Linked DNA regions of Nodosilinea sp. E11. The protein of the gene in region 2 binds, or shares a complex with, the protein of the main gene of each other region. Links are inferred from orthologs where the notes say so. Each region holds a gene or a part of one and is shown on either strand. Other genes may lie near its edges. The genes, in order: pheS and pheT.

Region 1 (3,268 bases), 2.5 Mb from region 2 along the record:
AGAGAGCACTAAACCTGAGATTCCTCAATAGTAATGAACTCTGATCAAAATGGTCAGGGTGGGCTGACCATCCTGGTTGGCCGATCTCAAGGTGCTATAGATTACCCTGCTGCTAGTCTGCCCCGAACTGCGGCTAGATCCCATCGGTATGAAGTTTTTTTTCTCCAGCCACCTCCGGCAGCAGGGGCCGCTGCCCTCCGACCAAATCTAACAGATCGCCTACGGCTGTGAGGTTATATTGCAGCGGCGTAACCGAAATATAGCGATCGTGAATGGCCTGAACATCGGTGGGTATGGTGGTCAGAGACTGCTTGAGTTCGGGCGGCCAGCCCTGATTGGGCAGCGGATCTTCGAGGTCTGCGATCGCTTCCCCTGCCAGCCAGTAGTAGGTTTTGCCGCGCGGGTCGAGGCGTTTCTCAAACTGGTCAAAATAGCGACGAATACCCTGGCGAGTGATTTTGGCTCCCTTGATCTCGGCGGCGGGCAGGGCTGGCACGTTGACATTGAGCAGCAGGGGAGCTGCCAGCAACCCACTCGCCCCCTCGGCCAGCAGATCGCGAATAAACTCGGCGGCAGGGGCAAAGTTGCCCTGGGTAAAACTGGTCAGGCTGACTGCGATCGCTGGAATGCCCTCCATCATTCCCTCCATCGCCGCCGACACCGTGCCTGAGTAGACTACGTCGGTGCCCAAATTAGCGCCGTGGTTGATGCCTGAGACCACCACATCTGGCGGGGTTTGCATGAGCGCCCCCAGGGCCAGCTTGACGCAGTCGGCGGGGGTGCCCGAGCAGCTCCAGGCCTGAATATCTGTTTGAAAAACTGAGTCAATCACCTCAGCCCGGATAGGCTTGTGCATGGTGAGGCCGTGGCCGGTAGCCGATCGCTCGCGATCGGGGCAAACCACAGTGACTTGGTGCCCTGCTGCCGCCAGGGTGGTCGCCAGGGTACGCATCCCCAGGGCAAAAATGCCGTCATCGTTGCTGATTAGAATGTTCATGACTGTTCCCCACCACACTAAAATAGTTAAGCTAGATCGCGGATCGCCAGCCCAGGGGATCTGGGGATCGGTACAGGATATACGGCATGCATAACCACCCAGCCGCGAGGGTTAGCAACCGCAAACCGTAGACCTCGCACCGTACCCCCCCAACTACCCCTCGACCCTACTCCCGTCGTGGAGCACCTAGCCTACCATTCCAATACTTTTGCACCCTACCTATGACCGTCGCACCCACCTCGCTCGAAACCGACCTGATGGCCATGAAGCAGGCCGCCCAGGGCGCGATCGCCGCTGCTACCACCCTAGACGAGCTAGAGCAGCTGCGGATTGGCTATCTGGGTAAAAAGGGCCAGCTCTCTAAGGTGCTGGGCGGCATGGGCAAACTGTCAGCCGACGAGCGCCCTCGCATTGGCGCGATCGCCAACGAGGTTAAAGAGCTAATTCAGACCCAGCTCGACCAGGGCAAAACCGCCCTCGAAGCCGCCAAAATTGAAGCCCAGCTGGCCACAGAAACCCTCGATGTGACCATGCCCGGCATTTTTCACCCCCAGGGCCGGGTACACCCGATTAACAGCATCATCGATCGCATTGTCGATATTTTTGTGGGCCTGGGCTATACCGTCGCCGATGGCCCCGAGGTTGAAACCGACTACTACAACTTTGAGGCGCTCAACTTCTTGCCTGACCACCCGGCCCGCGACATGCAGGACACCCTGTACCTGCCCGATGGCCAGCTGATGCGCACCCACACCTCCAACACCCAAATTCGCTATATGCAAGCCAACGAGCCCCCCCTGCGGGCCTTGGCGATTGGCCGCTGCTACCGCCGCGACACGGTAGATGCCACCCACGCTGCCGTCTTTCACCAGATCGAGTTTTTTGCCGTCGACACCGACATCACCTTCACCGATCTGCGGGGCACCATCAAAGTTTTTCTAGAAGCCCTCTACGGCGATATTCCAGTGCGGTTTCGGCCTAGTTTCTTCCCCTTCACTGAGCCTTCGGCAGAGGTAGACGTCGAGTGGCAGGGCAAGTGGCTAGAGATTTTGGGCTGCGGCATGATCGACCCTAACGTGCTCCAAGCGGTTGGCTATGACCCCGAAGTTTACAGTGGCTTTGCGGCTGGGCTGGGGGTAGAGCGTCTGGCCATGGTGCAACATCAAATCGACGACATTCGCCGTCTCTACACCAGCGATCTGCGGTTTCTGCGACAGTTTTAGGGCAGGCTCGGGCGATCGCTCGTCGTTGTCGCCCAAGGGAATACTAGGGTTAGCCAATGAGCCACAGCAGTTTAACCGTTGTGGCTCATTGGCATTGCTGGGCTAAAGCCGCGATCGCCCAAGTCTGGGCAACCCCTCGCCCCATTAGCCGACAGAAAGTTCTTCCTAAACAAAACTTGAGCAGCTCTCTGCATACAATAAACTGTATACAGAGACATCACGGTTTATGATGGACTGTAACGTTTTCTGGAGTCAAACGTTTCATCTCTTCACCATACTCCTCCCACTAAATACCCATGGCTCTACTACAAACCCTTAGCATCAATGGCAAGCGCCTCAACCAAAGCATCGATGACCTAGCTCAGATCGGGCAGCTAAAGAACGGTGGCATTTGTCGATTGGCCTTTAGCCCGGAAGATCTGCAAGGGCGGGAGCTGGTGCGGCGATGGATGGTAGAAGCGGGTTTGAGCACCTGTATTGACACCGCTGGTAACCTGATTGGTCGCCGCAACGGTCGTACCAACGCCCCGGCCATTGCCACCGGATCTCACATCGACACCGTCCCCTGCGGCGGCAAATTTGACGGCACTCTCGGTGTGTTAGCCGGGATAGAAGTAGCCCGTACTCTCCACGAAAACAACATTCTCCTAGAGCATCCCTTCGAGGTAATTGTCTTTGCCGATGAAGAAGACACCATGATCGGCGGTCGCGCCATCGCTGGTACTGCGACCCTCGAGGCCGCCGACTACCACCGCAAAGACGGTCGCGCCATCGACGAGGGCGTCAACGCCGCTGGGGGGAACTGGGATCAGCTAGCGCTATCTAAGCGCACCCGCGATGACATCTGCGCCTTTGTCGAACTCCACGTTGAGCAGGGCGGGGTGCTCGAAGCCGCCCAAAAGCAGATCGGCGTAGTGCAGGGCATTGTGGGCATGCAGCGCTATCAAATTCACATTGCCGGACGCCCCAACCACGCTGGCACCACACCAATGGATCAGCGCCAAGATGCCCTCGTGGCAGCCGCTCAAGTGGTGCTAGTGGTCAACCG
Region 2 (3,404 bases):
CGCGGGAACTCAGCACCGTGCGCGAGGGTATTGAGCGAATGGCGGCTCAGCAGCAAAATCTCCGGCGTCAAGTCGCCTTCTCCCAAATTGACCTGACCCTGCAAAGCCCTGTTACCTCAGTGCCACCGTTGCGGCCCGTGGGCGAAACCCTTGGCAACACCTGGAAATCGGCTACCCAGTCGGTCAAAACATTCACCGTTAGCGGTCTAAAGCTAGGGCTGTGGCTGCTAGCCTTTAGCCCCTACTGGGTGCTGCTGGCGGCGCTTGGCTACGGCGGCTATCGGCTTTGGCAGAGTCATTCGCAGCCGCCTGCGACTGCGGAAGCTGACAACAGCTAAGCGCTCTGGCCCAGCCCGCTTTCCCTGGTGACGTTTGCTCATACCGAATCTGACCTACAAAACCCCGATTCGAAATTGATACCTCGTAGGAGCATTGCACTGCAATGCCCCGACAAATCGGGGGTAGACAGATAGGATTTAGTATCAGATGCCGACTTGGGAACGCGGATTTTGGAGCGCTTAGCTGCGCAGCGTTACGCCGAACTGTTTCTCTAGGGTGGCACGCACCTTTTGGTGAACAGGGTCTACGGCATCGTCAGTAAGAGTCTGATCGGGGGAGCGGTAAACCAATCGAAAGGCTAGGCTGCGCTGTCCTTGGGGGACGCTTTCACCCCGGTACTCGTCGAAGAGGGCGACCGACTCTAGCAATTTGCCCCCGGCTTTGGTCATGGCAGTCGTTAGGTGGGCGACGGTGACCTCTAGGGGAGCGTAGAAGGCCAGGTCGCGATCGCTCACCGGGAAGGTCGAATACGCCGCGAACTTAACTGACTTTTGCAGTACCGGCACCAGGCAGGTCTCCAGCGCCGACCAGTTGAGCTGAAACACATAGACTTCGGCGGGCAACTGCCGCTGCTGGCGCAGTTGGGGGTGTAGCTGGCCAAAGCGTCCCAGCTCTAGCCGCCCCCGCACCCACAGCGATGCGGTGCGACCGGGGTGAAACCGAGGATCGGTGCTGTCGGCGCGGTAGTCAACCGCTAGCCCCAGGCGACTAAACACGCCGTCAAGCACGCCTTTGGCCTCGTACCAGGTGAGCGGTTGAGCCTGACCACTGGTAACCCACTGGCTCGATCGCCCGTCGCCTCCCACAATGCCACCGATCGCTTCCGCCTCGTGAATACCCGCCTCGTCTTGCCAGAAAATATGGCCAACCTCAAACCCGTTCAGCGGGCCGTTGCCCTGGTTGAGGTTAAAGGCGTAGGCCTCAATCAGACCATCGACTAGATCCTGGCGCAGGGCAGAGTATTCAGGAAAGAGGGGGTTGGCGAGGGTAACCTGGCGATCGCTAATCGGTTTAGTCAACGAGTAGTGCAGCAGCTCCGTTAGCCCAGCGGCGCGAAAGGACTCGCGCAGCCGACGGTGCAGGGCCGCTTCTACCGAGAGCGAGCCGCCGATCGCCTTTTGGGGCAGGGTATCGGCAAAGTGGTTGTAGCCGTAGAGGCGAGCTACCTCTTCAATCAAATCAATTTCGCGCTCTAGATCGCGGTAGCGGTAGGGAGGCACCGTCACCGCCCACACGCCCGCAGCCTCGGTCGCCACAACCTGGCAGCCCAGGGTTTCTAAAAGGGTTTGAATCGTTTCGGGAGGTAGGTCTTGGGGGTGGTCACCCAAGTTGGTGACCTGGCCGAGCAGTTGGGTGACCCGACTCAGCCGCAGCGTGAGCACCCGGCTGGGAATGGTGGCTCCTAGGGCAGTGGTGCCGGTGGTTTGGGCCACCACGGTCGCTCCGGCTACCTCTTGCAGGAGCTGGAGGGCGCGATCGCAGGCGAGTACCAACTCCGCCGGGTTTACCCCTCGCTCGTAGCGGGCCGAGGCCTCGGTGCGCAACCCCTGGCTGCGGGCCGACTTGCGAATGGCCGCCGCATCAAAAAAAGCGGCCTCTAGCATGACGGCTACAGTACCGTCGTGGACCTCAGTGGCTTCGCCGCCCATCACCCCAGCCAGGGCCACGGGTTGGTCATTGGCGGTAATCAATAGCGTCTCGGGGGCTAGCTGGCGCTTTTGACTGTCAAGAGTAACCAGGGTTTCGCCAGCATGGGCGTAGCGCACGCCGAGACTGAGGCTGTCCCCGGTCGTCACCAGGCGATCGCGGTCAAAGGCGTGGAGCGGTTGGCCCCACTCCAGCAGCACGTAGTTAGTGATGTCTACCACATTGTTAATGGGGCGGGTGCCCGCCGCCTGGAGTCGCTGCTGCAACCACTGGGGTGACGGACCAAGAGCAATATTTTCAAGCACCGTACCAATGTAGATGGGGCAGGCTTTGGCATCGGGCAGCGAAATTGCCGGAGCCCCTGAACTGCTGGGGACGGCAACGGACTTAGTGACTGGTAAATGCAGCGCTGCCCCCGTAATCGCCGCCACCTCTCGGGCAATACCCACCATGCTGAGCGCATCGGCCCGGTTAGCGGTGGAGGTCACGTCCAAAATCACGTCATTTAGCCCTAGTAGGGGGCGCACGTCCTGGCCCAGCTCTAGGGCTTCCGCCTCAAAGATATGAATTCCTTCAGACTCTTTAGCCAACCCCAGCTCGGCTAGAGAGCAGATCATGCCTGCCGAGGGTACCCCCCGCAATTTACGGGGCTTAATGGTCAAATCAACTACGGGCAGATAGGTCTCGACGGTGGCGACGGCCACGTAGATGTTGGCCTGCACATTGGCAGCGCCGCACACTATAGTTGACGTATTGGCTTCACCAATATCGACCACACAAACGCTGAGTTTATCGGCATCGGGGTGCGGGGTGCGCTCTACCACTCGCCCGACCACCACGCCATCAGCCCAGGTGCGTCTGTCCTCAATATCTTCGACCTCAAAGCCGGCCATGGTCAGGGCATCAGCCAGCTCCCCTGGAGAAAGCTGGACATTGACGTATTCGTTGAGCCAGTTCAGAGATATGCGCATGGTAGGGCTAGGAGACCGCTAAAACGTCTAGAACGCTGTGGTTTATTGCCCAAACATTCTACCCTGCGGCCATTGCATCTACCCAAAGGACAGCCGCCGATTGACCACATCTCCCCTAGGTCACTTAACAAAGGGGGATCGAAATTTCATCGACTTTTCACATTTCGCCTCAATTTCGCGCAGAAGTATATATCCCTTGGGATGAATGCTATAACCCCCCTCGGAAAGAGGGAACAATTGGGGTAATGTGGCAGTACCGCATGGGGTCGGCCCTCATAACCCCCGCATTCGCGGTGTTGTGGCTCCCTGTTGACGGCCTCCGCTGCTGGCAACTCAATCCCAGATGAGGCCTTTGAGCCTCGTTTAGACATCCACCACCTTGGGCCGCATGAGCTACTGCATCCAACCCGATTGTTCAAAGCCTAAGAACCCTCCCACAGTCAGTCA

Evidence for each region.
Region 1: the proteins of pheT (region 2) and pheS are in contact, whole or in part, in a crystal structure (PDB 6P24), measured with the Escherichia coli proteins. The link is inferred for Nodosilinea sp. E11 from one-to-one orthologs.

The regions. Positions count from the first base shown.
Region 1 is NZ_CP136520.1:3,466,582-3,469,849, reverse strand. The notes cover bases 272-3,219. They hold pheS (phenylalanine--tRNA ligase subunit alpha), read left to right. Parts: upstream 272-1,218; coding sequence 1,219-2,220; downstream 2,221-3,219. Other genes in these bases: RRF56_RS17550 (Zn-dependent hydrolase), read left to right, coding at 2,517-3,219; surE (5'/3'-nucleotidase SurE), read right to left, coding at 272-997. Also shown: more of surE, read right to left, coding at 134-271; more of RRF56_RS17550, read left to right, coding at 3,220-3,268.
Region 2 is NZ_CP136520.1:959,085-962,488, reverse strand. The notes cover bases 239-3,322. They hold pheT (phenylalanine--tRNA ligase subunit beta), read right to left. Parts: upstream 2,958-3,322; coding sequence 519-2,957; downstream 239-518. Other genes in these bases: RRF56_RS06645 (DUF4349 domain-containing protein), read left to right, coding at 239-338. Also shown: more of RRF56_RS06645, read left to right, coding at 1-238; RRF56_RS06635 (protein kinase domain-containing protein), read left to right, coding at 3,346-3,404.